DNA from 4 places in the Rhizobium binae genome. Region 1 is predicted to be linked to each of the others. Evidence: predicted binding sites of a transcription regulator. Region 1 holds the regulator's gene; each other region holds the start of a gene.

The links. The regulator HrcA, encoded in region 1, represses chaperone genes, less so after heat shock. The targets are predictions, from matches to a motif close to GTTAGCACTCNCNNNNNGNGAGTGCTAAC.
Region 2: the regulator HrcA is predicted to act here: its motif matches at 2,409-2,437, upstream of groES (co-chaperone GroES).
Region 3: the regulator HrcA is predicted to act here: its motif matches at 3,106-3,134, upstream of groES (co-chaperone GroES).
Region 4: the regulator HrcA is predicted to act here: its motif matches at 1,423-1,451, upstream of J2J99_RS23880 (co-chaperone GroES).

Annotation. Positions count from the first base shown of each region.
Region 1 is NZ_CP071604.1:412,714-419,990, forward strand. It holds gene J2J99_RS02010 (VOC family protein) at 1-133, opposite strand, end outside; gene rph (ribonuclease PH) at 130-849, opposite strand; gene hrcA (heat-inducible transcriptional repressor HrcA) at 975-2,063, shown strand; gene grpE (nucleotide exchange factor GrpE) at 2,175-2,807, shown strand; gene J2J99_RS02030 (nucleoside hydrolase) at 2,851-3,795, opposite strand; gene J2J99_RS02035 (Hsp20 family protein) at 4,090-4,515, shown strand; gene J2J99_RS02040 (BQ00720 family protein) at 4,565-4,822, shown strand; gene J2J99_RS02045 (methyltransferase family protein) at 4,910-5,464, opposite strand; gene J2J99_RS02050 (alpha/beta fold hydrolase) at 5,678-6,556, shown strand; partial or broken gene J2J99_RS02055 (DUF2277 domain-containing protein) at 6,846-7,109, opposite strand.
Region 2 is NZ_CP071604.1:907,043-914,319, reverse strand. It holds gene ileS (isoleucine--tRNA ligase) at 1-24, opposite strand, end outside; gene J2J99_RS04385 (bifunctional riboflavin kinase/FAD synthetase) at 314-1,297, opposite strand; gene J2J99_RS04380 (TIGR01459 family HAD-type hydrolase) at 1,312-2,160, opposite strand; gene groES (co-chaperone GroES) at 2,495-2,791, shown strand; gene groL (chaperonin GroEL) at 2,862-4,499, shown strand; gene J2J99_RS04365 (hypothetical protein) at 5,282-5,728, shown strand; gene J2J99_RS04360 (sigma-70 family RNA polymerase sigma factor) at 5,921-6,829, opposite strand; gene J2J99_RS04355 (SDR family NAD(P)-dependent oxidoreductase) at 6,826-7,277, opposite strand, start outside.
Region 3 is NZ_CP071604.1:1,348,659-1,355,935, reverse strand. It holds gene J2J99_RS06565 (glycosyltransferase family 4 protein) at 1-366, opposite strand, end outside; gene J2J99_RS06560 (hypothetical protein) at 453-866, opposite strand; gene groL (chaperonin GroEL) at 962-2,590, opposite strand; gene groES (co-chaperone GroES) at 2,642-2,956, opposite strand; gene J2J99_RS06545 (usg protein) at 3,237-3,509, shown strand; gene J2J99_RS06540 (pentapeptide repeat-containing protein) at 3,573-4,274, opposite strand; gene J2J99_RS06535 (GNAT family N-acetyltransferase) at 4,420-4,935, opposite strand; gene trhA (PAQR family membrane homeostasis protein TrhA) at 5,038-5,706, opposite strand; gene J2J99_RS06525 (universal stress protein) at 5,863-6,282, opposite strand; gene J2J99_RS06520 (VOC family protein) at 6,512-7,277, shown strand, end outside.
Region 4 is NZ_CP071605.1:405,685-412,961, reverse strand. It holds gene J2J99_RS23900 (HD domain-containing protein) at 1-132, opposite strand, end outside; gene J2J99_RS23895 (DUF2934 domain-containing protein) at 138-464, opposite strand; gene J2J99_RS23890 (hypothetical protein) at 510-866, opposite strand; gene J2J99_RS23885 (hypothetical protein) at 950-1,240, opposite strand; gene J2J99_RS23880 (co-chaperone GroES) at 1,593-1,907, shown strand; gene groL (chaperonin GroEL) at 1,956-3,584, shown strand; gene J2J99_RS23870 (hypothetical protein) at 3,642-3,908, shown strand; gene ydiJ (D-2-hydroxyglutarate dehydrogenase YdiJ) at 4,028-7,096, shown strand; gene J2J99_RS23860 (HPP family protein) at 7,157-7,277, opposite strand, start outside.

The DNA of each region.
Region 1 (7,277 bases):
GGAAGAAGACATGCCGATTGGCCGCACGGCTGATCTTTTCAAGGCCGAGCACGTCTTTGTAGAAGACCTCGGCCTGATCAAGATCGCGCGCATAGAGGGCCGTTTCCAGCATGCCTTCCAGCATGGGGTTCATCCCGCAATCGCCTGTTTCTGCAGGGCGACGAGTTCGCCGATGCCGTTCTTGGCAAGACCCATCAGCGAGGTGAATTCCTCCTCGGTAAACGGCGTGCCTTCGGCCGTGCCCTGGATCTCGACGATGCCGCCGGCGCCGGTCATGACGAAATTGGCATCGGTCTCGGCCGAGGAATCCTCGAGGTAGTCGAGATCGATCACCGCCTGGTTGGCGAAGACGCCGCAAGAGATGGCGGCGACATGATCCTTGAGGACCCGTTCGACTTTGATCATGTTGCGGCTTTCCATCCATTTAAGGCAATCGTAGAGCGCGATCCAGCCGCCGGTGATCGACGCGGTCCGCGTGCCGCCATCGGCCTGGATGACATCGCAGTCGAGCGTGATCTGCCGTTCGCCGAGCGCCTGCAGATCGACGACGGCGCGCAGCGACCGGCCGATCAGCCGCTGGATTTCCTGGGTGCGGCCGCCCTGCTTGCCGGCAGCGGCCTCGCGCTTCATGCGTTCGCCGGTCGCCCGCGGCAGCATACCGTATTCGGCCGTCACCCAGCCCTTGCCGGTATTGCGCAGCCACGGCGGCGTCTTGTCCTCGAGGCTTGCGGTGCAGAGCACGTGCGTATCGCCGAACTTGACCAGGCAGGAGCCTTCCGCATGCTTGGAAAAGTTGCGCTCGAACGAGACCTTGCGCATCTGGTCGGTTTTTCTGCCTGAAGGCCGCATTCTTATCTCCTGGAGTTGCTGACCGCTTCTACGATTGGCGGCGCTCATTTGCAAATTCCCTTTTGCCACGGGGGCGAGTTTGACTATATTTTCGAAAGCATCATCAGTGTGGGTTCGAGAGGTTCATGGGCATCAGGTCGACGTCGGTTTCGGATGCCGTTGCTGTGCTGGACGAGCGCTCCCGGGAAATCTTTCGCCGCATCGTCGAAGGGTATCTGGAAAGCGGCGAACCGCTCGGCTCGCGCAATCTGTCGCGCCTGCTGCCGATGTCGCTGTCGCCGGCCTCGGTGCGCAACGTCATGAGCGATCTCGAAGAGCTTGGCCTGATCTATTCACCGCATGTCAGCGCCGGCCGGCTGCCGACCCAGATCGGCCTGCGCTTCTTCGTCGATGCCTTCATGCAGGTCGGCGATCTATCCGCCGAGGAGAGGGCCAGCATCGATCGCCAGGTGCGGGCCGAAAGCGGCGGCAATCCGGTGGAATCGATGATGAATGAAGCCAGCCGCATGCTGTCAGGCATTTCGCGCGGCGCCGGCCTCGTCATCACCTCGAAGAGCGATCCGGTGCTGAAGCATGTCGAGTTCATCCGGCTGGAGCCGACAAAGGCGCTCGCCGTGCTCGTCGGCGATCACGACCAGGTGGAAAACCGCATCATCGAACTGCCGGCCGGCGTCACCTCCTCGCAGCTGACGGAGGCGGCGAATTTCCTCAATGCGCACATGTCCGGTCAGACCCTGCCGGAACTGCGCAAGCAGTTAAGCCTGCTGAAGGACGATGTCCGCCACGAGCTCGATGCGCTGTCGCGCGATCTCGTCGAGCGGGGCATCGCCGTCTGGGCCGGCAGCCCTGATGAGGGTAAGCCAGCCCAGCTGATCATTCGCGGCCGCGCCAACCTGCTCGAAGGGCTTGGCGGCGCCGAGGATCTCGACCGGCTGCGCATGCTGTTCGACGATCTCGAAAAGAAGGACAGCCTGATCGAGATTCTCAATCTGGCCGAAAGCGGTTCGGGCGTGCGCATCTTCATCGGCTCGGAAAATAAGCTCTTCTCGCTGTCCGGCTCGTCGCTGATCGTCGCGCCCTATCGCGACGAGGATGATCGAATCGTCGGCGCCGTCGGCGTCATTGGTCCGACGCGGCTCAATTATTCCCGCATCGTGCCGATGGTGGATTACACCGCCCAGCTCGTCTCCCGCCTTTCGCGCAATCCGCTTTGACGCCGCAGCGCGCGACTCCGCGGAATTTACGCTTCTTTGTCACGCAGACTTGATTTTTTCCGGTCAAACCTCGATATCGGGCGCATCTGAAGACACCAACCGGAGACCGTCATGACCGATGAAACGACGAAAAACGGACCTGACGCAACTGCGGCCGATGCCGCAGCCGACGCTGCCGCCTACGTCGAGAACCAGACCGTGCAGGAAGAGACCACCCAGCCAGATCCGCTTGAGCTTCTGAAAGCCGAAAACAGCGAGCTGCGCGACCGCTATCTGCGCCTTGCCGCCGAGATGGACAATCTGCGCCGCCGCACCGAGCGCGAGGTCAGGGACGCCAAGTCCTATTCCGTCGCCGGTTTCGCCCGCGACATGCTCGCGGTTTCCGACAATCTGCGCCGGGCGCTGGATGCCATTACTCCGGAGGCAAAGGCCACGGCCGATGCCGGCCTGACCACGCTGATCGAGGGTGTGGAGATGACCGAGCGCGCCATGCTGTCGGCGCTCGAGCGCCATGGGGTGCGCAAGCTGGAGCCGGTCGGCCAGAAGTTCGATCCGAATTTCCATCAGGCAATGTTCGAGGTGCCGAACCCCGAGGTGCCGAACAATACCGTCGTCCAGGTCGTGCAGGCAGGCTTCACCATCGGCGAACGCGTGCTGCGCCCGGCTATGGTCGGTGTCGCCAAGGGCGGCCCGAAGCCGGTCGAAGCCGAAACCAATTCCGTCTTCGACGAGAAGGACGCCTGACATCGGTTTCCTTCTCCTTCGCGAGAGAAGGAAAACCAAAAGATCAGATGCGGGCGAAGCGTTCGATCAGAAGGTCGAAGAAACCGTCCGCATCGACATGGCGCATCACCTTCGCATTCCGCTTGCGATCCGTCACATGCCACCAGTCGACCACGGTCATGCCGACGGTGAGTTCCGATCGGACCTCGATCTCGACATTGCAGTCCCGGCCCTGGAAAAGTTCCGGCTTCAACAGATAGGCGACCACCGTCGGATCGTGCAGCGGCCCGCCGTCGGAGCCGTATTTCTCGATATCGAAGCGCTCGAAGAATTCCAGCATCTCGACCATCGCCTGTGCCGGCGCCGTACCGATATCGGCCATACGCTTCACCCGGTCCTTGCGCGTCAGCAATTGATGCGTCACGTCGAGCGGCATCATCACGATCGGCACACCCGAGCGGAAGACGATGTCGGCGGCTTCCGGATCGACATAGATGTTGAATTCGGCCGCCGGCGTGATGTTGCCGCCCTCGAAGAAACCGCCGCCCATCATCACCAGTTCGCGGATGCGGGGGATGATGTCGGGCGCCTTCTGGAAGGCCATGCCGATATTGGTGAGCGGCCCGAGCGTGCAGAGCGTCACCGTGCCTTCCCCCTCGCGGCGCAGCGTCTCGATGATGAAGTCGACGGAATGGACCGGCTGCAGTGCCATCGTAGGCTCGGCGAGCGCGGGGCCATCGAGGCCGGTCTTGCCGTGCACATGCTCCGCCGTCACCAGTTTGCGCGCGATCGGCCTGTCGGCACCGGCGAAAACCTTGGTCTCCGGCCGGCCGCAGAGCTCGCAGACGATGCGCGCATTGCGGCTGGTCAGCGAAAGCGGCACATTGCCGGCGACCGTGGTGATCCCCAGCACCTCCAGCTCATCAGGGCTGCCGAAGGCCAGCATGATGGCGGCCGCATCATCCTGGCCGGGATCCGTGTCGATGATGATTTTTCTGATGTTTGCCATTCCGATCGTTCCGTTCCTCGCCATACCCGCTGCTTCGGCATGCAGCATTTCTTCATTTCCCGTCACAAATCAGCACAGTTCGCGCGGGCATGTTTTGATGCGAGGCAGCCATTGCATTGTCAAGCAAGGAGGAGGGCGTCGACCGTCTTAAGTCGAGCGGATCTGAAAATCGCGAGGCGGCGCCGAGCGCTCGCGCGCGCCTTGCAGCGCCGGGCTTCTCTCCCCATATTAGCGCCATCCGGATGCTGCACTTGAGGTCCGGGATGGTCGCTTGCATCAAGGACTTGAAAAGAGATGAGCCGAGTTACCCCTTTCGCCAGCCCGCTGCTTCTGGGCTTCGACGCCATGGAAAAGACGCTGGAGCGCATTTCCAAGGCGAGCGACGGATATCCGCCCTACAATATCGAACGCATTGCCGCCGACAGCGGCGCGCCGGAACGTTTGCGCATCACCCTTGCGGTGGCCGGCTTCGGTGAGGAGGAACTCGACGTCTCCACCGAGGAGAACCAGCTTGTCATCCGCGGCCGCCAGATGGAGCAGGGCGAGCGGGATTATCTCTATCGCGGCATCGCCGCCCGCCAGTTCCAGCGCACCTTCGTTCTTGCCGACGGCATGCAGGTGCTCGGCGCCGGCCTGAAGAACGGCTTGCTCTCGGTCGATCTAATTCGGCCGGAACCCGCGCGCATGGTCAAGAAAATTAACATTTCGGTTTCACAGTAGCACAACGGTTTTTCTCGAACCGTTGGTCCCTTCTTCCGGAGGAACAGGAATGTTGATGAAAGAAGCCACGTCTCACTTGACCAAATCCGAGCTTGCCCACATCGGCAACGGCGAGGTCGCCTATATCAGGAAAATGCGCACCGAAGAGGTCGCCAAGTGTTTCCCCGAGGCGCCGGATATCGATCCGAACGTCGATCTCTGGGCGCTCTTCGGCGCCGACGGCACGCCGATTCTGCTGACGGACAACCGTTCCAGCACCTTCTTCAAGGCGGCCGAGGACGAATTGAAGACGGTCAGCCTGCACTGACCGTCAAGACCGTCTGCTACGTTTCACTGCTTGCGGTGCACGGTCGATCTATTCGATTTCGCTGCGGTCGGGACGGATGTCGCGACATTATCGCCAATCGAACCACGGCGTCAGCAAGCCCGTCTTGCGCCGATAGGCTTCATATTCGGATGCCAGCGGTGATAGGGCGAATTTCCTCTCCTCGTTGCGGGCTGCAATCACGTAGACAACCGTAAAAAATAAGACCGGCAGGATCGACCATATCGACCAAGATGCCAGCGCCCACCCCGACCAGAAGAGCAGGTAGGACGTGTAAAAAGGGTGCCGCAGGTAGCGATAGGGACCGTCGGTGACAAGACTATCTGGGTGATCGAGGGTGAATACAAAGCGCAACCTGGCCTCTCGCGACGCCGACACCGCCCACCAGAACAAGCCCGCCGACCCGATTTCAAATCCCAGTCCGACTACCTGTACCCATAGCATCTGCGTCCCGGACCAAACCAGGTACAGGAAAAACGCCGTCGTCGCGATGACGACGACGGTGATCAGCTTTGCTCCGGCTTCCATCTTCGGCGAGTTGAAGTGGCCTCGCAACGACCACGCGTAGAACCCGACGACACTCAGGCTGGTGATCGAAATAACAAAGTCCAGAAGAAATTGCATCGTGATGCCCACCTTGAAAGGTTGGTTGCAATTGCTGCTGCGACAGACCTAACCCGTATACAACGCCAAGGCAAATGATTGTGTATTGATGCGTAACCGCACCGAAACGTGTCGTGATTGCACGACCTGGTTCAGATCTGGTTTACGATGATCATGCACCTGCCATAGATATTTTCGTGCAAGACTTTGGCTGCGCGTTAGGGGTCGCAGTTTATGGACATATCTCACTGTACAATCGACACCAGCCACGGCGCTGTGCGCATCAGTGACACTATTGATGGCGCTGCACCACTAGTTATGATACACGGTTCGGGCAGCTCACGGACGGTCTTTTCACAGCAACTACACAGCCATTTGTCCCGGAATTGGCGTCTGATTGCGCTCGATCTTCCGGGACATGGCGAATCGAGCGACGCTCGAGATCCGCAGTCAACTTACACCGTCACCGGTCTTGCCGACTGCATAGGAGAGGTGGCAGCCCGCCTGGGGCTTCATCGCTTTCCCGTGCTGGGATGGTCGCTTGGCGGTCACGTCGCGATTGAGATGGCGGGCAGCAGCAACGGCATTTCGGGCCTGATGTTGTGCGGCACGCCACCGATCCACAGCGGTCTCCTCGGAATGCTGCGGGGATTCCATCCATCATTTGATATTCTTCTGGCATCAAAAGAGAACTTTACATTGCGTGATGTGGAGCGGTTTCAGTCTCTTTGCTTTGGAGACACGAGCAACCCCTCCTTTCGCGATGCCATAACGCGCGCCGACGGGAGACTAAGGAGCGTTTTTTCTCGCGCAATGTTGCGGGGGCAGGGGGTGGATCAGCGTCGCACCGTCGAACAGGCTGATATACCCATTGCTTTTGTGAATGGATTTTATGACCCCTTTGTCAAACTCAGCTATTTTTCGCGCCTGAACATCCAGTTGCTCTTCGAAGGCAAAGCGCATGTAATAGAAGGGGCTGGACACGCGCCCTTCTGGGAAAAGCCGGAGAGCTTCAACTCGATTCTCGACCGGTTCCTGAACACAGTCGCCGCTCATGAAGCCAATACCGATCTGAAAAATCAACACTGTCGCCGCAGTGGAAGCCAGATATAGGATCATCAACGATGAAACTAAGGCTTTGGCCATCACCTATTGGCGGCGACTCTCTCCGCCGGATTGTCGTATCGGAAACGTGACCCCCTCGCGCTTGATGGGCTTCTGATGCATAGCAGCCTGGTTCAGATCGCGGATTTGGCAAATGGTGTCGATGGGCGGGCCGCCCATGTCCGCTTGTGCATAGCGGCCGTCCACCTGAAATGAGCTGATAGTCCGCTTCGGACCGAAAGCCGTCAGGTGGCCACTTGAGGCTTGATTGAGATCTCCCGTGCGTAACGGGGCTCTCTTACGCGAACCGGACCGCTGATCGCGCGCGCCTTTGCCGCAACCTCTTCGCGATCACGAGGAGGTTGAGACTTTTCCAGCGAATCGAGCAACTCGCGGGCACAAGCCGCGATCGAACTGACCGCGTGCTCGAATGCGAGCTCATTGCGCTTCGACGGTTTGGTCGTTCCGCTCACCTCGCGCACGAACTGGAGCGCGGCATCGTGGACCTCGCCGTCCGTCGCTGGCGGATCGAATTTGAACAGGGGTTTATATTTCGGCACATGACATGCTCCCGGTCATTTTCTCCCTTCCATTTGAGCGGAGGGTGGCCAGCACGGAAATAGTCGCGTCAGCGGCAATTGCAACCGTTCCACGGCGGAACTCTACGCGCCACAAGTGAGAGCGTAGCGCGTTCAGTTCGGTTTGTTGTCGTCGTCGGTTTTAGAGCCGG
Region 2 (7,277 bases), 490 kb from region 1:
GATCTTTTCGGCTGTGTCGGTCATATCGGGACAATCGTATCTGGCGGCCCAGAAAGGGGCGCAACGGCGTGAAAAAGCTGGTGACGGAAGCGCTTGTATCCAAGCGCCGAAAACCCGGACCTCCCGGCCGCTTAGCGCGCGCGGAAGGCCGGGCCGATAATTCGTATCGTGATCGCCAGCCGAAATTTTCTCATCGCGCCGGTTCATAGGCGTTTTCACGAGGAAAAGGAAGAGAAGAATTCACCGCATGATATCGCCGGGCGTTAGCGAAATTTCCGTTGCGTGCAGAAAAACTCTGTCCTCGGCGCGGGTCTCAGGAAAAGCAGAGCTTCCCATCGAGCGCACTCAGCGGTTTGACCCCCGCCAGCAGCGCCCTCGCCTCCGCTTCGTCACGCTTGATCTGGGCGACGAGCGGATCGAGGCCGTCGAACTTCAGTTCCGGGCGGAGATAGCCGAAGAAGGAGACAGCGCAGAGCTGACCGTAGAGATCGCCGCTGAAATCGAAAAGAAAGGTTTCGAGCAGCGGGGCACCGTTCTCCATCACCGTCGGGCGGCGGCCGTAGCTTGCGACCGCATCGTGGAGCGTTCCATCCTGGCGGCGGAAGCGGACGGCGTAGATGCCGGCGGCGAGCTCGGCCTCCGGCGGCAGGCGCATGTTGGCGGTAGGAAAGCCAAGCTGCCGGCCAAGTTTTTCGCCGTCGATCACCTCGGCTTCCACCGTATAGCGGTAACCGAGCATGCCGGCGACTTCGCTGACCTCGCCCTCCTTCAGCAACGCGCGGATATGGCTCGACGAGACGACGTCGGCGTTTTCGTCGCGGAAGGCATCGATCAGGGTGACGCCGAAGCCGTAGGTCTGGCCGGCATTCATCAGGAAGGCGGGACCGCCTTCGCGGCTGCGGCCGAAGTGGAAATCGAAGCCGGTGACGACTTCGGAGGCGCCGAGCCAATCCTTCAGGATCGAATGGATGAAGTCATCGGCCGAGCGCTGTGAAAATTCGTAGTCGAAGGGATATTCGATGACGGCGTTGAACCCCAGCGTTTCCAGAATGCGGGCTTTCAGCGGCGCGGGTGTCAGGCGGAACACCGGCGTCTGCGGCCGGAAGACCGTGCGCGGATGCGGCTCAAAGGTCAGCACCAGAGCGGGGATGCCGCGCGTCTTGGCGATCTCGAGCGCGCGGTTCAGCACCGATTGATGGCCGCGATGCACGCCGTCGAAATTGCCGATGGCGACCACCCCGCCTTTGAGATGGGCGGGCAAGGGATCCCGGGTTTCATTGCGGTGGAAGACGGTCATCGGCTGGCTTCTCTTCATGCAAGGCGCGGCATCCACCACTTCGGCGCGGCGTTTTCCCGTTCGAGGTAGGCGTTGAGGATCGCCTCGTCGGTTTCGCCGTTCAAGGTGTATTCCTTGGCGTGGATCCCGCCGCTGATGTAGAGAAGGTCGAGGCCAAAATTCAAGGCGCCGCGGACATCGGTCGGCATGCCGTCGCCGATCGCCAAGACGCGCTCGGCCGGCACATCGCCGCGAAGTTCGCGGGCAGCGGCCAGCGTCGCCTCGTAAATCGGCCGGTGCGGCTTGCCGGCGATGCGGGTTTTGCCGCCGAGCTGCTCGTAATAGGCGGCCATGGCGCCGGCGCAGGGAATGATGCGGTGGCCGCGCTCGACGACGAGGTCGGGATTGGCGCAGATCATCGGCACCTCGCGCGCTTGAAAATCCAGAAGCATGTCGGTGTAATCTTCCGGCTTCTCGGTCTCGTCGTCGAAGAAGCCGGTGCAGACGAGCGATCGCGCTTCGCCGGCCGGCACTCGCTCGACGCCGATGCCTTCGAGAAGCGCCTTGTCGCGCTCGGGGCCGAGCAGGAAGACCGTCTTCGGCCCCTCGGCAATCAGCCCGCGGGTGACGTCGCCCGAGGTGACGATCCTGTCATAGGCGCCGTCGGGCACGCCGATATGACGCAATTGCTCGACGACCTGCCAGGAAAGGCGCGGCGAGTTGGTGATAAGGACGACGGCGAGGCCGTTTTCGCGCGCCGCCTGGAGGGCGGCAGCCGCCTTCGGAAACGGATCGACGCCGTTGTGAACGACGCCCCAGACATCACAGAGCACCACGTCATAGCGATCGGTGATCTCAGAGAAGGTTTCTATCCGCTTGGCCATTCCAATGTCCCGAGTTGCTGCAGTCACCGGTGACATTGCAAAGGCGCAGGACGATGGCAAGGCATTTTCTTTGCCAGCGTCCGCGGCAAAGCCCCCTCGCGACAATCCGGCGCGTGATCGGCAAGGCTGGGCCGCGACAGCGGGTTCGGCCGAATCTCCGGCATTTCTCCGGTCTCTTCACAATTCCGGCACAAAAATTCGTGATTGCTCTCATTGACTCCTTTCGGAGCCATCCCTAAATGCACGTCGCTAGCACTCACCGAAAGGGAGTGCTAACACCTATCCATGTGGGCCGCTCCGGCCTGCGAATGTCATTCGATCGAGGGATTAGACAATGGCAAGCACCAATTTCCGTCCGCTTCACGACCGCGTCGTCGTTCGTCGCGTCGAGTCCGAAGAGAAGACCAAGGGCGGGATCATCATTCCCGACACCGCAAAGGAAAAGCCGCAGGAAGGCGAAATCGTCGCCGTCGGTTCCGGCGCTCGTGACGAGTCCGGCAAGGTCGTCGCACTCGACGTCAAGGCTGGCGATCGCGTGCTGTTCGGCAAGTGGTCCGGCACCGAAGTCAAGATCAACGGCGAAGACCTTCTGATCATGAAGGAAGCCGACATCATGGGCATCATCGGCTGATTGCCGATCCGCTTTCCCGAAATGACTGACGGGCTTTTGCCCGAACAAATCGAATTCAGGAGTCACAAACATGGCAGCTAAAGAAATCAAGTTTGGCCGCACCGCGCGCGAAAAGATGCTGCGCGGCGTCGACATTCTCGCCGATGCAGTCAAGGTAACGCTCGGCCCGAAGGGTCGTAACGTCATCATCGACAAGTCCTTCGGCGCCCCGCGCATCACCAAGGACGGGGTTTCGGTCGCCAAGGAAATCGAACTCGAAGACAAGTTCGAAAACATGGGCGCCCAGATGGTCCGCGAAGTTGCTTCGAAGACCAACGACATCGCCGGTGACGGCACCACGACCGCAACCGTTCTTGCCCAGGCGATCGTTCGCGAAGGCGCCAAGGCCGTTGCTGCCGGCATGAACCCGATGGACCTGAAGCGCGGCATCGATCTCGCCGTCGCCGAAGTCGTCAAGGATCTCCAGGCCAAGGCCAAGAAGATCAACACCTCGGAAGAAGTCGCCCAGGTCGGCACGATCTCGGCAAACGGCGAGCGCCAGGTTGGCCTCGACATTGCTGAAGCCATGCAGAAGGTCGGCAACGAAGGCGTCATCACGGTTGAAGAAGCCAAGACCGCCGAAACCGAGCTCGAAGTCGTCGAAGGCATGCAGTTCGACCGCGGCTACCTCAGCCCCTACTTCGTCACCAATCCGGAAAAGATGGTCGCCGACCTCGAAGACGTCTTCATTCTCCTTCACGAGAAGAAGCTGTCGAACCTGCAGTCGATGCTCCCGGTTCTCGAAGCCGTCGTCCAGACCGGCAAGCCGCTCCTCATCATCGCTGAAGACGTCGAAGGCGAAGCGCTTGCAACGCTCGTCGTCAACAAGCTGCGCGGCGGCCTGAAGATCGCTGCCGTCAAGGCGCCTGGCTTCGGCGACCGCCGCAAGGCCATGCTCGAAGACATCGCCATCCTGACCGGCGGCACCGTCATCTCCGAAGATCTTGGCATCAAGCTCGAGAGCGTCACGCTCGACATGCTCGGCCGTGCCAAGAAGGTTTCGATCTCCAAGGAAAACACCACGATCGTCGATGGTTCGGGCGCCAAGTCCGACATCGAAGGCCGTGTTGCCCAGATCAAGGCTCAGATCGAAGAAACCACCTCCGACTACGACCGCGAGAAGCTGCAGGAGCGCCTTGCCAAGCTCGCTGGCGGCGTTGCCGTCATCCGTGTCGGCGGCTCGACGGAAGTCGAAGTGAAGGAAAAGAAGGACCGCATCGACGACGCCCTCAACGCGACGCGCGCTGCCGTTCAGGAAGGCATCGTACCGGGCGGCGGCGTTGCCCTGCTGCGTTCTTCCGTCAAGATCACCTCCAAGGGTGTCAACGACGACCAGGAAGCCGGCATCAACATCGTTCGCCGCGCTCTGCAGGCTCCGGCCCGCCAGATCGCTGAGAACGCTGGTGACGAAGCCTCGATCGTTGTCGGCAAGATCCTCGACAAGGATCAGGACAACTACGGCTACAACGCCCAGACCGGCGAATATGGCGACATGATCGGCATGGGCATCATCGACCCGGTCAAGGTCGTTCGCACCGCCCTGCAGGATGCCGCTTCCGTCGCATCGCTGCTGATCACCACCGAAGCCATGATCGCCGAGCTGCCGAAGAAGGACGCTCCGGCTATGCCGGGCGGCATGGGCGGCATGGGCGGAATGGACATGATGTGATAGGCTAACGGCCTTTCACAGCATCGTCCATGAATCCGCCCATCATCAAAGATGGTTCAGCGCGTCAAGCGCGCTGAACTGGCGGAATGGACATGATGTGATAGGCCAACGGCCTTTCACAGCATCGTCCATGAATCCGCCCATCATCAAAGATGGTTCAGCGCGTCAAGCGCGCTGAACTGGCGGTATGGACATGATGTGATAGGCGAAAGCCGTCACTGAAATCCATTCCGGCACATCCGGAACAGGAAGGGCGGCCCTCGGGTCGCCCTTTTCTTTTCGCCAAAAATGATTCGATCCGTTGCGCGCTATTTCATGCTGCGCAGTGCGTCCGCCGCCCGCGAAGCTTTCGTCAGGCTTATGTCGCAGCTCATTTCCTATGCGCGAGAGATTGCTTACGGGGGCAGGCTTTCTCCCGCAAGCGCAGCGAAACGGGTCGAAAAGCGCTGAAACTGATCACTTCTGGCCCGAAGACGCGGGGATGCCGGCATTTCCCGCAACTGATGCCAATCCGAACAGCCCTTAAAAAGCCGTTGCCGTTTGTGCAAAAGCTCCTATAAATCCTCGCTGCAATTGATACGCGCCCGGCGATGATTTTCGCCATCAGACGAGCGCGGAAGGCGATGCCATAGATGCGTGTTCGAAGGACTCCAGTCCGGAGGCTCGAACGGCCGCAACGATCGCCGGTGTAGGCGCGGGCATTATGCCCCTGTCCCATGATCCTGTTTCTTTGTGTTTGCCGAGCGTGCGGCGTCGGAGCCGCATCCGAACTGGGGAACGCCTTGTTTAAGATCGCCAAAGCCAATGCAGCCGTGCCCTTGATGACCGGCTCACTGAACGACAATCATCAAAATCACCAGATGCTGGCGCAGCTATCAGTTTCCGAAAGCTGGACCGCAGATTTTTCGACCGGCCTGATCTGTCTCAGCAAATGGAGCGCAATGCTGCACGGCATTTCCGCCGATGAATGCGGACTGCTGAACCTGATCCGCTGCTACGATACCAAGGATCGCAGCCACGTGCTGGAGCTGTTCGAGAAGGCGGCGACGCACTCCTCCTCTTTCTGTTTTTCGACCACGATCATCACGCGGAACGGTTTCCGTCAGCCGCTGTTCTGCATGGGGGAGTCGAGCGGGCTCGAGGAGAAATACAGCGGCCGCATGGCCGGCGTCTTCATCTTTCCGCGCTTCAAGCTGCAAGACGCAACCCAGATCACAAGCTGGCAGTGAAGACCGGCGACGCGAGATAAAGGCCGCCTCAGTGCTCAGCCACTAACGTAAAACGTGGAATCGCTAAATTTTGCGGTTCCCTAAGCCTATCGCGTGAACCTAACTTCACGTGGCAGGCTTTAGGGCATTGGCTTCTGATTTGGGATTCGGCGCATAGCAGGCCGCGAGAAAGCTCGTCTCGACCAGTATCGGTCACCGCGATGCGGCCGGCATGAGATCAGCACCATCCATGACATAGGTCGCGTAGCGATGGTCGCGGATCAGGCTTATCTTTTGCCCGCGCCATTCGAGCAGCATGAAATAGGAAGGAGCGCCCGACGGTTCGGCCGATACCAGCAATATTTCCCGGCCTTCCAGCCAGGCCGGTTCGATCCTGACCGGCGGATATTCGGCATAATAGGTGAAAAATCGACCGACGTCGGCGGCACCCGAGATTTCCCGCCGTCGCGCCTGACGAAGCCGAACGTCATCGGCCAGCAAGCGACGCAGCGCGTCCCAATCTTGGGCGTTGAAGAGCGCTGCAAAGTTCAGGGCCTCGGGACTTGGCGACGGCGCAACCTCAGACCGCACGTCGGAGATCGCGCGCAATCGCGCCCTACCGCGCGACAAATGGGCCTTGACGGCATCGACACTCAGTTCCAGCAGCGCTGCGATATCCGCAAGCGACTCTCCGAGCACATCCTTGAGGATCACCGCGCTGCGTTGCGGCACCGGCAATTCTGCAAAATGACCCAGGGCGACCCGCACCGTGTCCCGCCGGATCAGCGCGTCCTCCGGGCCGACGGCCCTGATATCGGCCAGATCAAAGGCTGTCTCGAGCGGCTCCGACCGGCGCTTACTGCGCTGGCGCAGGGCATCTATGGCTTGATTGTGGACGATGCGAAACAGCCACGGTCGCAGCGGCGTGCCCGGTGGGATCGAGCCGGCCGTCGCAAATACCCTGGCAAACGCATCCTGAATCACGTCCTCGCCGTCGATCACCGAACCCACCAGACGAGCAGCATAGCGATGCAGTTGGGGGCGAAGCGCGTCCGCTTCCCTGGCCAGGTCTGCGGGCAGAGTTTTCCCCTCTTCGGCTCCCAGAGCTGGGTCTTTCGTCATTCGATGACCGTCACACCCGTATCCCCACGCACGCCATAGACCATGGCCTCGGCGAGGCCGGAATCGCCGATCAGTTCGGCGACCGTATCACCGAAAGCCCGCGGGGTCATGTCCGGCCAGGTGGCGGCCTGTTCGGCAAATGTCCGACCCGCCTTCGCAGCATAGGCCCCGATGCCGGTATCGCCCACACCGGTTCCAACGAACATCTGCCGGGGAACAATGACCCGGAACCGCAAACCCAGGCCGAGTTCCGCCGACAAGTCATCGGCATATTTTGCAATGAACCACTGCGCGCGCTTGGCGCCGGCATATCCTCCCGATAGCGGCGACCCCTGGACGGCGGCTCCGCTAGAGACCAGGACGACGAGGCCGCCCGGCGCCATCGGCAAGGTCAGGGCAGCCTGTACCCAATGCAGCGCAGCCTTGACGTCTACATTCCAGTTGGTCG
Region 3 (7,277 bases), 940 kb from region 1:
ATCCGGCAGGTCCAGTCGCCCGTGCAGTGTGGTAACCGTGCGATCGGCGAAATCGCGGATCAGTGGGAAATGCAGCAGATCGATGTGGAAATGCAGCACGTCGAACTCATGCGCGCGCCGACGGATCTCCTCCAGCATCACGACCTGATGCGGCAGATGGTCCTTGACCATCGGATTCAACCGAAGTGCGACATCCGCACACGGGACTAGTCTCGCGCCAGTGACGGAATCGCCGCTGGCAAAGAGCGTGACCTCGTGCCCCTGGGCGACGAGTTCTTCAGTCAGATAAGAAACGATGCGCTCCGTTCCCCCGTAGAGCTTCGGCGGAACACTCTCGGCGAGCGGTGCAATCTGAGCGATCTTCATCGGCAAAACCTCCTCAGTTGAGCAAAGAGTCGTCGGTAAAAATCATGCCTGCGTCCTCAAGAGGCACGCGGCAGGCCAGATGGGGGTCAACTTTCGAATAGCTGGCGGCGCCGTCCTCCTCTCGAATAGCTGCAAAGGCCGAATCCGGGAAGCCGGCGTCCCGGCAGTCTTTGGCGATGGGGCCTTTGGGCAGTCGACGAACTTTGCTGCACAGATTGCCGATCAACCTTGTCCAATGTCTTCAGCGCTTCAAGGATCTCATCATAGGAAACGGCTGTTTCCGTCCCGGGATAGAGGCGCAGGGCAGGTGCGGATTCGATCGCAAAGATATCGGATGCCCATGAGGCGAGAATGGCCCGCTTTTCGGCATCGCTGATGTCGGCGGCAGCCAGCACGTCACGCGGGTGACTGAAATGTTTCGCCGGATGCAGCAGATGCGCCGCGCTTATCGCCGCCGTGGCTTGCGGCGCGATGGAATTGCTGATGCTTTCCTTTCTCATAGCTTGGCTCCATTGATGTCGACCGATGGAACGTGGTTCATCCGCATAGTGAGTGGCGAGGCCCGCCCCGAGGGCAGGACGGGCCAAGCGATCGCTTAGAAGTCCATTCCGGCGCCGGCCGGCATTGCCGGAGCGGCGTCTTTCTTCGGCTTCTCGGCGATCATGGCTTCCGTCGTGACCAGAAGACCGGCAACGGAGGCGGCATCCTGTAGCGCCGTGCGGACGACCTTGGCCGGATCGATGACGCCCTGCGCATAGAGGTCGCCGTATTCACCCGTCTGGGCGTTCCAGCCATAGGAGAACTCGCTCTTCTCGCGCAGCTTGCCGACGATGATCGAGCCTTCCGCGCCGGCGTTTTCGGCGATCTGGCGAACCGGAGCCTCGATTGCCCGGCGGACGATATCGAGACCGACGCGCTGGTCGGCATTGGCGGTCTGAACGTTTTCAAGCGCCTTGACGGCGCGCAGCAGCGCCACGCCGCCGCCCGGCAGGATGCCTTCCTCGACCGCCGCACGGGTTGCGTGAAGGGCGTCGTCGACGCGGTCCTTCTTTTCCTTCACTTCGACTTCCGTCGAGCCGCCGACGCGGATGACGGCAACGCCGCCGGCGAGCTTGGCAAGGCGTTCCTGCAGCTTCTCGCGGTCGTAGTCGGAGGTGGTTTCTTCGATCTGGGCGCGGATCTGAGCGGTGCGACCGTCGAGTTCCGCCTTCGAACCAGCACCGTCGATGATCGTGGTGTTTTCCTTTTCGATCGCCACTTTCTTGGCGCGGCCAAGCATATTGAGCGTCACATTCTCGAGCTTGATGCCAAGATCTTCGGAGATCACGGTGCCGCCCGTCAGGATGGCGATGTCTTCGAGCATGGCCTTGCGGCGGTCGCCGAAGCCAGGCGCCTTGACGGCAGCGATCTTCAGGCCGCCGCGCAGCTTGTTGACGACGAGCGTTGCAAGCGCTTCGCCCTCGACGTCTTCGGCGATGATCAGGAGCGGCTTGCCGGACTGGACAACGGCCTCGAGAACCGGGAGCATCGACTGCAGGTTCGAGAGCTTCTTCTCATGGATGAGGATATAGGGATCCTCAAGCTCGACCCGCATCTTGTCCTGGTTGGTGACGAAATAGGGGCTGAGGTAGCCGCGGTCGAACTGCATGCCTTCGACGACTTCGAGCTCGGTTTCGGCGGTCTTGGCTTCTTCGACCGTGATGACGCCTTCGTTGCCGACCTTTCCCATCGCTTCGGCGAGGTAGCGGCCGATCTCGGAATCGCCGTTGGCGGAAATGGTACCGACCTGAGCAATTTCGGAATTGTTGGAGATCTTGCGGGCGTTGGCCTTCAGTTCCGCGACGACGGCGGTAACGGCAAGATCGATGCCGCGCTTCAGGTCCATCGGGTTCATGCCTGAGGCAACCGCCTTGGCACCTTCCTTGACGATCGCCTGAGCAAGAACGGTCGCCGTCGTGGTACCGTCCCCGGCGAGATCATTTGTCTTCGATGCAACTTCACGCAGCATCTGGGCGCCCATGTTCTCGAACTTGTCTTCGAGTTCGATTTCCTTGGCGACCGAAACGCCGTCCTTGGTGATGCGCGGGGCGCCGAAGGACTTGTCGATCACGACGTTGCGGCCCTTCGGGCCGAGGGTCACCTTCACGGCATTGGCCAGCACATCGACCCCACGCAGCATGCGTTCACGGGCATCGCTATGAAATTTGACTTCTTTCGCAGCCATTCTGTCACTCCTTCAATAGGCAGCTTTTTCGACTAATGCGCGGAAATCGCCTCAGGCAGCGATCTTTTCGGCGGCCCGGGCCTCGATGATGCCCATGACATCGCTTTCCTTCATGATCAGCAGGTCTTCGCCGTTGATCTTGATCTCCGTGCCCGACCACTTGCCGAACAGGATGCGATCGCCGACCTTGACGTCGAGCGCCTGGATTTGGCCGGCATCATTGCGCGCGCCGGGGCCGACGGCGATGACCTCGCCTTCCTGCGGCTTTTCCTTGGCGGTGTCGGGGATGATGATGCCGCCCTTGGTCTTTTCCTCGGAATCGACGCGGCGGACGAGAATGCGATCATGAAGCGGTCGGAACGACATGTTTTCCTCCAATGGACAAACAATAACGATGTTATTCCCCTGGCCGGACCGGATGACCAGTCCGGGCGGGTGCAAAACCTCGATCGAGCGTTCTGCGCGCAATGATCTGGTTTTGCGGCTTTTCCATTTCAAGAGGGCGCCATAAAAAAATTAGCACTCGCGCGAAGTGGCTGCTAACATCCTGTAAAGGAACAATAAACACGGTGGACGCGTTCAGAAATCCGTTGATGGCCGCAAAATTTTGCGCCACTTTTCGAGCGTCACGAAACGGAGATGAAGTATGCGATTTTCCTCAGATCTGGAACGTCAACTGAACGGCTATGGGCTGACCACTGCACATATCCTCTATCGCATTCCTGATTTTGAATCCGTGCTGCAAACCTATGTCTGGCAGGATTACGATCTTGCCCCGGACTTTCCGGAGATGCACAAGTTTCTCGAGTTCTGGCAGTCCTCCCTCGACGGGCCGTTGCATTCTGTTCGCTACACCCACCAGCGGCTGATCGGGCCGAACGAGTGGCGCCGCGTCATGGGCGAGTTCAAACTCCACTAAGTTGAACCGAACCATCCCAGAGAGACGCGCGTGTTGCCATATGCGTACAGTGTCGCCTGGTAATCACTCGTGATCAGCCGGACAAGGCCATGTCGTCGGCGCCGAGAGGCCGGCGGGCAGTTTGGTCGAGGCGTCACCGCAGGCGAGGTCGATCTGTGCCTGTTCGAGCCCGGCGGCAGCCGAGAGGTCGAGGCCTTCGATGCGAGTCAGGAACATGAAGGCGCGCTCGAAGATTAACGGGCCTTCGAAGGTGGCGTGGGAAAGGTCGGCGCGGGAGAGATTGGCGTAGGAGAATTTTACCCCCGTCAGTACCGCCTTGTCGAAGTCGGCGCGGCCGAGTTCGGCCTTTTCGAAGCTCGCGCCGGAGAGCCGGGCGCCGCCGAAATTGGCGCGCTGCAGCTCGGCGCCGGCAAAGGATGCGCCTTCGGCGGCAATATTGGCGAAGCTGGCGCGATAGGCCTCGACCTTGGCGAAATTGGCCCCTTCGGCATGTGCACCCTCGAGCGAGGCGCGCACCAAAGTCGCCTTCTCGAGATTGGCGGATTTGAAATTTCCGCCGCTGAGATCGGTCAGCGAAAAATCTGTGCTGAAGAGATTGGCGCCTTCAAGATCACTGCCCTGCAGCATCAGGTTCTTCTTTGAACATTCCTGCCAGTCGAGCTTTGGTGAAGGCGTGCTGCCGCAATCGGCAGCGCGGGTGGATATCGGGGCAGAGGCGAGAAGAAGGAAGGCAAGGAGGCCGAGCGGCGATCTATGCATTGCCATTGAACTGTTGATCTCCATGACGCTTTTCACGCCGGCTGTCGCGAAGCAGGCGCCCCCATTTCTACACAGCTCAGAATACAATAAAAAGATGGCGAACGCGCCGGCAATCATTTGCGGGCTCACTCCGGCGGCGCCAAGCCGGCGGTCAATCCGCCTTTGAGGGCAGACGAAGCTCCATGCAGGTCAGATCCAGCCAGCGGCCGAACTTGGTGCCGACTTCGGAAAATCTGCCGGCGATGCGGAAGCCGAGTTTCTCGTGCAGCCGGATCGAGGCGGTGTTCTCGGCCTCGATGCCGGCGATCATCACGTGGATATCGGCGGCAGCGGCACGGGCGATCAGCGCCCGCATCAGAGCCTCGCCGATGCCGGCCCCGCGGTAATCCTTGTCGACATAGACGGAATGCTCAACCGTGTGGCGATAGCCGTCGAAGGCGCGCCAGTCGCCATAGGAGGCGTAGCCTGCGACCTTGCCCGACATTTCGGCGACGACGACGGGAAAGCCGCGGCCTTTGCGCGCCTTCATCCATTCCCGCCGGTTTTCGAGATCGGCCAGCGTCTCGTTCCAAATCGCCGTCGTATGCTCGACGGCGTGATTGTAGATATCGCGGATGGCGGGAAGATCGACTTCGATGGCGTCGCGAATAAGAACGGCGTCTGTCATGGCTGGTCCGGTCCGATTGGCTGCGAAGGGTGACATACGCCCCGGCCTAAAAGATGTAAACTGCGGGTGCGGCAGAGAGACGGTCGCTCGGACAGCTGCCCCTCAGAAACCCGATGCCGACAGGCTGAAACAGGTAAAGACCGCCGAATAATGCACGGCGGCGGCGATGACGACGAAGCCGTGCCAGATGGCGTTCTGGAAGCGCAGCTTCTCCCAGACATGGAAGATGACGCCGAGCGAATAGAGGACGCCGCCGATGATGATCAGCAGCATCGAGGCGGAGGGGATGCGCGCGGCGACAGGCCCGGCCACCAGCACGCCGCTCCAGCCCATGGCGAGATAAAGCAGGATGGCGAGACGGTCGTAGCGGCCGGGAAAGACGCATTTCAGGACAATGCCGACGGCGGCAAACACCCAGATCGCCACCAGCATGTAGAAGAGCAGCGGATCGTCAGCGCCGCGTTCGAGGAAGGGCGTATAGGTGGCGGCGATCAGGATGAAGATCGCCGAATGATCGAAGCGGCGCAGGAACCATTTGGTGCGCGAGACCGGCCAGACGTTGTAGGAAAAGGAGATGGCAAGCGTCAGCACCAGTCCGACGCCATAGATCCAGGCGGCGGCGAGCGCGCCGTAGGAGCTCCAGACCGTGGCATAGAAAATCAGCACGGTGGCGCCGACCAGCGCCAGCACCAGGCCGACGCCATGGACGATGCCATCGGCGATCAGCTCATATCTGTCGTAAGCCCAGCGAATGCCGTTGAACTCAGCCATGCGCGCCAATCCGTTTCGTGCCCGACGGCGATGGTCGCATTGAACGGATGGCGGCGCAACAGCGGCACAGCGAGCCTGAGGTAAATCTTCGTGACAAGTCACGCGGCGCCTGCTGCGCTTTGAGGGTGGCGAGCGGAGAAAATGGAAGACGCGTACTCAGATCTTGTGGCGCTCGACCAGCACCGAGCACTTGGCATGGCGCACCACGCGGTCGGCCGTGGCGCCAATGAAGTAGTTGGAAAAATCCGGGACATGCGAGGCGAGGATGATGAGGTCGGCGCGATGGCTTTCAGCGGCCGCAATGATGGCCTTGGCCGGCGGGCCGTTGCGGATTTCCACCGTTGCCGCGACTCCGGTCGCGGCGACCAGCGCCTGCAGCCTGTCGCGGCTGTCCTTCATGGCGTCCTCGAGCATATTGGCCGGCAGTTCGATCGCGACATAGGTCGGAACGTCCTCGACGACGTTGAGCGCGACGATCTCGCCGCCCGCGTCGAGCAGCGACGCGGCCTTGCGGAGGATGTCTTCTCCCCTGTCGAGGCCGCCGAGCGCGATCGCCACGATGATCTTTTTGTACATGGCTTCCCTCCCTGACTGAGATGCATAAGTTTCTTCTGAAGAAGATATGGACGCATTGATGGCGATCAAGTCAGCGGGCAAGTCGGCGCCCGTCATCGTCAACGGCCGTTCAACGCTTCATCTCCAAAAACGAGTCTTCTGTGAACAATGGCGATGGGCCATATAAGGAGCAAGCACGGCAGCCGCCACGACCGGTGCGCCTTCAATCTCAGAGGCAGGAGAGTTACCCATGACGACCGATACATCCTATGCGCTGACGCGGCCTGCCTATATCGACCAATCGCATCTCGTCGTCAGCGATCTAGCTCTCGTGTCCGGCTTCTACCAGTCGATGCTCGGCCTCAAGATTATCGAAAAGACCGCAAGCGGCGAAATTCTCGGGGTCGGCGATCTGCCGCTGCTGACGCTGACGACCGCGCGCAACGCGGCCATCGCGCCGCGCAACGCCGCCGGGCTCTTCCACACCGCCTTCCTGATGCCCGACCGCACCGAACTGGCGCGCTGGCTGCGCCATGCGGCGCATCACAATGTCGCGCTCGACGGCGCCTCCGACCATCTCGTCAGCGAGGCAATCTACCTTTCCGACCCCGAAGGCAACGGCATCGAAATCTATGCCGACCGGCCACACGAGCAATGGAAGTTCCATCAGGATGGGATGATCGAGATGGCGACACTGCGCCTCGACCTGCAGGCGCTCTATGACAGCGCGCCGGATGAGCGCTGGAACGGCATGGCCGCGGGGACGGCAATCGGCCACCTGCACCTGCAGGTCGGCGACATCCCGCAGGCCGACGCCTTCTACCGCGACGTGCTCGGCCTCAAGCTGATGGCCCGCTATCCCGGCGCGAGCTTCTTTGCCACCGGCGGCTATCATCACCACCTCGCCGCCAACATCTGGAACAGCCGGGGCGCGGCCCCGCGCGCCGACAATATGACCGGGCTGTCTGACTACACGATCCGTTTCAACGACAAGGCGACGCTGGATGCGGCGGTCT
Region 4 (7,277 bases), on a different replicon from region 1:
GGTTCGCGACTCCTCGCCCGACACGAGCAGCGCCACCCGCTGACAGTGCTCGAAGAACGGCCGGCCGGTTTTATCCGTCTGTCCGTCATGTGCGTCCATAGCGATCTGCATGGCGTGGTCGAGATGCTGCATGACGATTACGGTCCTTCGGTTTCTCTGATCCTCTGCCGAGAAGACTTCTCCCCCGTGGTTATCTCGATATCGGGCGCAGCTGCTCCGGCGCCTTGACCACGTCCGAGGCGTGGCCGGTCGAAGTCGCCGCTTTCCCCGGCGCCTTGAAGCAGCGCCGCGTCGTCCCTGTCGTCTTGATCGAGTAGGTCCTGCAGCGTCTCGTGCTCGTCCTCGCCAGCCAGCTCGTCGCAAGCTTGCATCCAATGACGCAGGTCTGCCCCTTCAGGGCGGCCTTCTGCCTCCCAGATTTCGTAGGCTCGCCGGCGTATCTGTTCGTGTTTGTCTGTGGCCATGATCTTCTCCAGTTCCGACCTGACCTCGCCTCGAGTGGCGGTGTTTCAAGGCGTGTTGATGGTGGGAAGAAAATCCTCCACCTGCTTGCGGTTTTCCTTTGAAAGCGTCTCCACCCGCTCTTGCCAGAAGCGTTCGGCCGCCGGGGGATCCTTCTCCCATTGGCGAACAGTGGTGATGTTGTCGTCGATCTTGGACCGACGGCGTCCCCCGAGGCTCAGATACTGTTTCGCGAGTTTCAGGCTTTGAGTTTCAGTGCCGCAGTCGCGATCCAGTGTCGAATCTGCATTGCGCTGGGCTGCGTCCGATGCCCTCTGACGATCGGCCTCGGCCCGTTGCGTGTCGAAGGAACGCGCATCGTCGGTTCCGCTTTCGGGTGGCGTGCTGATTTTCGAAGTGGTCATGGATCACCTTTTGATGCTGTGATCCAATAACCTTCGCCGGCTGTCAGAGTTCCGCATGCCGGCGATTGATTTGCACGGGGCAATCAGTGAACGGCCATGCTGACCATGCGATAGGGATGCACGGCCTCGAACTGCGAGATCATCGCCGTCGCCTCGAGCAAGACGCGCTCGGCATTTTCGGGATCGTCCCGGGCCAGTTCGTCGGCGTTGACGCGGATCGCTTCGGCCATGTTGTTCGACAGCACAGCAAAGCGCATATTGCCCTCGACGAGGGCCTCTCGCGCCGTATCCTCCAGCGTACGAGCGATATCGACGAAAATTTCCTCGCGTTCCTCGATACTGAGATCTTTGATTATCTTGGTCTTCTCTTCCATGTCACTCACTCCTAAAGACGTGGGACGGTGATCGAGCTCATCGAGCCTCGATCGCCTGAGAGCTAGGAACGCCGATATCCGGATTCAAGCCGGAACCCAGTTTTGAACTCGTCTCCGAGACGAGAGGATGACCATCGTCATCAGGTCGAACGCAGGAGCCGGTCTTCTGTTCCCCGGGGGCCATTGGCAGTCAGCGGTAGCGAGTGCTAATTTTTCCGCGCCGCCCCTTGAAATCGAAAAACTACCGAACCAGATCAATCGCGCAAGGCGCGCGACCTTGCACCTGCCCGGACCTCGTTATCCGGCCCGGTCTGGCGAACAACGTCATCATTGTTTGTCGATGGAGGAAGACATGTCGTTCCGACCGCTTCATGACCGCATTCTCGTCCGCCGCGTCGATTCCGAGGAAAAGACCAAGGGCGGCATCATCATTCCCGACACTGCCAAGGAGAAGCCACAGGAGGGCGAGGTCATCGCCGTGGGCCCCGGCGCCCGCAATGATGTCGGCCAAATCCAGGCGCTCGACGTCAAAGTCGGCGATCGCATCCTGTTCGGCAAGTGGTCCGGCACGGAGATCAAGATCAATGGCGAAGACCTGCTGATCATGAAGGAAAACGACGTGATGGGTATCATCGAAGCTCAGAGCGAAGGGAAGCAGGCCGCCTGAGGCCCTCAGGACGTGGTCAATGCTAGCTGCCTATGAAGGAGTGAGGACATGGCTGCTAAAGAAGTCAAATTCAACGTTGAAGCCCGCGAGAAGATGCTGCGCGGCGTCGACATCCTGGCCAACGCCGTGAAGGTGACGCTCGGCCCGAAGGGCCGCAACGTCGTGATCGACAAGTCCTTCGGCGCCCCGCGCATCACCAAGGACGGCGTTTCGGTCGCCAAGGAAATCGAACTCGAAGACAAGTTCGAAAACATGGGCGCCCAGATGGTCCGCGAAGTCGCGTCGAAGACCAGCGACATCGCCGGCGACGGCACCACGACGGCGACGGTTCTCGCCCAGGCGATCGTTCGCGAAGGCGCCAAGGCCGTTACCTCAGGCATGAACCCGATGGACCTGAAGCGCGGCATCGATCTCGCCGTTACCGCCATCGTCGCAGAACTGAAGGCCAACGCCCGCAATATTTCCAACAACTCCGAGATCGCCCAGGTCGGCACGATCTCCGCCAATGGCGATGCTGAGATCGGCAGCTTTCTGGCGGAGGCGATGGAAAAGGTCGGCAATGACGGCGTTATCACGGTCGAAGAAGCCAAGACCGCCGAAACCGAGCTCGAAGTCGTCGAAGGCATGCAGTTCGACCGCGGCTACCTCAGCCCCTATTTCGTCACCAATGCCGACAAGATGAGGGTCGAGTTCGAGGATCCCTATATTCTCATCCATGAGAAGAAGCTCTCGAACCTGCAGTCGATGCTCCCGGTTCTCGAAGCCGTCGTTCAGTCCGGCAAGCCGCTCCTGATCATCGCCGAAGACGTCGAGGGCGAAGCGCTTGCAACGCTCGTCGTCAACAAGCTGCGCGGCGGCCTGAAGATCGCTGCCGTCAAGGCGCCTGGCTTCGGCGACCGCCGCAAGGCCATGCTCGAAGACATCGCCGTGCTCACCGCCGGCACCGTCATCTCCGAAGACCTCGGCATCAAGCTCGAGAACGTGACGCTCGACATGCTCGGCCGCGCCAAGAAAGTGTCGGTCGAGAAGGAGAACACCACGATCGTCGATGGTTCGGGCGCCAAGTCCGACATCGAAGGCCGTATTGCCCAGATCAAGGCCCAGATCGAAGAAACCACCTCCGACTACGACCGCGAGAAGCTGCAGGAACGCCTTGCCAAGCTCGCTGGCGGCGTTGCCGTCATCCGCGTCGGCGGCTCGACGGAAGTCGAAGTGAAGGAAAAGAAGGACCGCGTCGACGACGCCCTTCACGCAACCCGTGCGGCGGTCGAGGAAGGCATCCTGCCGGGCGGCGGCGTGGCGCTGCTGCGCGCCGTCAAGGCGCTTGAAAACGTTCAGACCGCCAATGCCGACCAGCGCGTCGGTGTCGACATCGTCCGCCGGGCACTGGAGGCGCCGGCTCGCCAGATCGCCGAGAACGCCGGCGCGGAAGGCTCGGTCGTCGTCGGCAAGCTGCGCGAGAAGAGCGAGTTCTCCTATGGCTGGAACGCCCAGACGGGTGAATACGGCGACCTCTATGCGCAGGGCGTTATCGATCCGGCGAAGGTGGTGCGTACGGCGCTTCAGGATGCCGCATCCATCGCCGGTCTTCTCGTCACGACGGAGGCCATGATCGCCGAGAAGCCGAAGAAGGAGGCCCCTCCGGCAATGCCCCCCGGTGGCGGCATGGATTTCTAACAGATGAGGCATCGGCCCGCACGCCCCGCCGGGCGGGCCTTTTTCGAGGGAATGAAGATGGTTCAAACGATCGCAAACCGATCGCAGGTGCCGCTGGACTCCCGCGATCTGGCAAGCTGCCAGCAAGTCTTCGACAAGCTCAGCGCCGGCTACGCGGTGGCAAGGGACAGCGACGAAGCCGAACGAATGGCGAGCATCATCATCGAGCTCTACCGGCAGGGCGTGCGCGACCCCAACCACCTGCAGGCGATGGTCGAGGCGGCCCGCGGGCTCTTCGAAACGGACGGTTCTGTCAACCGGCCGGCGGCTACGTCCACCGGTTGACAGGCCGCTGACGATGCCTTCAGGAGCGGCATAGGTTTGCCGCTCCCTCCGAAAATCGATTCCGATTTTCGGGCCGATGCGCTAGTGACGAGGCTCGAGTGCATTCTGAAGGTTTCGCAATGATTCCACGCCTCCCGTCGAAGGTTTCCATTCCCCTTCCAGCCGCGGGGTTTTTCCAGCGCCTCGTCGAGGCGGGGTTCGACGGCGATATCGAGAACGGGCCGGCAAGCCGAACCGCATTTTCGACCGACAATTCAATCTATCAGGTCGAACCGACCGGGGTCCTTTTTCCCAGAAGCGTTCAGGACCTGCAGGTCGTGGCGGTCGTGCTGGCGGAACCAGCCTTCAAAGGGATAAGTATCGCGCCGCGCGGCGGTGGCACCGGCACAAACGGTCAGTCCCTGACATCGGGGGTCGTGGTGGATTGTTCGCGGCACATGACCTCCATTCTCGACATCGATCCCGTTCGCGGGGTTGCGCGTGTCCAAGCTGGCGTTGTCAAGGATGAGTTGAACCGGGCCCTGAAGCCTTACGGCCTGTTCTTCGCGCCCGAACTTTCCACCTCCAACCGCGCCACCATCGGCGGCATGATTTCCACCGATGCCTGCGGCCAGGGTTCATGCCTCTACGGGAAGACCAGCAACCACGTCCTCGGATTGCGCATCGTCCTTATGGACGGGTCCGATTTCTGGTCGCGTCCGCTCGACCCAGAGGCGCTCGCAGCGATCGTCGCGCGCGAAGACCGCGTCGGCGATATCCACAGGACGGTCGAACGGATCGCGCGGGAGAAGCACGAGCGGATCGCCGAGATCTTTCCGAAGCTCAACCGCTACATGACCGGCTACGACCTCGCCCATATCAGGCGCGGCGACGGATGCTTCGACCTCAACGCCGTTCTCTGTGGCTCGGAGGGAACGCTGGCGATGATCGCCGAAGCCGAGCTCAACCTTCTGCCGATCCCCACCCATGCGGCGCTGATCAACATCCGCTACGAGGACTTCAACACCGCCCTGGAGGACGCGCGCGACCTCGTGGCGCTGAAGGTCGCCTCGGTGGAAACGGTCGACGAGACAGTGCTCGGCCTGGCGAAGAGCGATATCGTCTGGACCGGCATCGCCCGCTTCTTTCCCGACGATCCGGGCAGCGTGACCAGCGGCATCAACATCGCCGAAGTGCTGGCCGACGATGAAGACGAACTCGAGCGCAAGCTTGCGGACGTGACCGCCGCGCTCGACATGGGCGCCAATGCGCGCCATGCCGGCTATACGATCGCCCGGGGCCATGCCGACGTCGAGGCGATCTGGTCGATGCGCAAGCGCGCGGTCGGTCTGCTCGGAAACGTGGAAGGGTCGGTCAGACCCGTCGCCTTCGTCGAGGATACCGCCGTGCCGCCGGAAAACCTCGCGGCCTATATTCGCGAGTTCCGCGCGCTTCTCGATGGCGCCGGCCTTTCCTACGGCATGTTCGGCCACGTCGATGCCGGCGTCCTGCACGTGCGGCCGGCGCTCGACCTCACCCGCGACGACCATATCAGGCTGGTGCGCGAGATCAGCGACGCCGTCGTGGCCCTCACCCGCAGATATGGCGGCGTGCTCTGGGGCGAGCACGGCAAGGGCGTGCGGTCGGAATATGTGCCGGAATTTTTCGGCGATCTTTATCCCAGTCTGCAGGAGATCAAGCGGGCTTTCGATCCCGAGAATCGCCTCAATCCGGGCAAGATCGCAACTCCCTCTGCCGAGACGCTGACGAAGATCGACGATCTTCCATTGCGGGGAGATACCGACCGCATCATCGGCAATGAGATCCGCTCCGCCTTCGACAACGCCGCCTATTGCAACGGCAACGGCGCCTGTTTCGATTTCGACGAAACCAGCCCGATGTGCCCGTCTTACAAGGCGACGCGCGACCGGCGCCTTTCACCCAAGGGCCGTGCTGCACTGATGCGGGAATGGCTGAGGCTGCTTGCCGAAAAAGGGATCGATCCCCGTCGGGAGGCAACGCGCCTGCGGCGGAGCACGCCACTCGCCAGCCTGGCACGGCGCGCCTTCAACTCGCTGAACCCGGCAAACCGGGATGACTTTTCCCACGAGGTGCGCGCGGCGATGGATACGTGTCTGGCCTGCAAGGCCTGCGCGGGGCAGTGTCCGGTGAAGGTCAGCGTGCCGGCCTTCCGTTCCAAATTTCTGGAACTCTATTATGGACGTTATCTCCGTCCGCTGAAGGACCCGCTGGTCGCGGCGATCGAGACCACCCTGCCGCTGGTCCGGCGCATTCGGCCGGCCTATAACCTGGTCGTGGGCACGCCCGCCGGCAGAATGATAATGCGCATGACCGGACTGACCTCCCTGCCGCGCCTACCGCAGATCTCGCTCGCAAAGGAAGCGGCTCGCCTCGACGTGCCGGTTGCGAAGCCGCATTCGATCGAAGCCCTGTCGCCGCAGGAAAGGCAGCGGAGCGTGGTTTTCGTCGCCGACGCCTTTACCGCCTATTTCGATCCCGATGTCGCGCTCGCAGCCATCGGGCTCGCCCGGAAAATGGGACTGACGCCCTTTCTTTCAGCGTCCCACGTCAATGGCAAAGCGCTGCATGTCCATGGCTATCTCGGACGTTTCGAGGCTGCGGCAAAGCGGACCGCGCGTTATCTCCAGCGACTGGATGAAACCGGCGTGGTGCTGGTCGGGCTCGATCCGTCCATGACCCTCGCCTTCCGCAGCGAATATGAGGGATTGCTGAAAGCGACGGTCCTGCTTCCACAGGAATGGCTCGCCGCCAACCTCGAGCGGCTTACCGCTTCGCCTTCCGTCATCAAGGGCAGCAGCTTCCGATTGATGGCTCATTGCACCGAACGCACCAATGCGCCGGCCTCCGTCGCACAATGGCAAAAGGTGTTCAATAGCCTCGGCGTCGATCTTCAGGCAGCGCAAACCGGTTGCTGCGGCATGGCCGGCACCTTCGGACACGAGGCCCGCAACCGGCCGATCGCCGAGCGCCTCTACACGCTGAGCTGGAAACCGGAGCTCGATGCGGCTGGCGATGCCGATATCCTTATGGCGACAGGATATTCCTGCCGCTCCCAGGTGAAGGAAATCGACGGAAGGCGGATGCCTCATCCGCTCCAGGTCATCGCCGGGATCGTGTCTGAAAACGCCGAAATCCGGCAGTCACACACGGCAGCTCCCACGAGCTGACGACGAAGTCAGTTGCTGCGACGCAAGACCGGCCGGCGATAGCCGAGCCGCTTCGCGAGTTTACGCCACGGCCGCGATCGCGTCGCGGTCGTTCGGCAGCAGCCGCGCCACGGCGCTCAGGAGATCGGTCTGTGATATCAGGCCGAGGATCCTGTGATCATCATCGATAATGATGACGGCA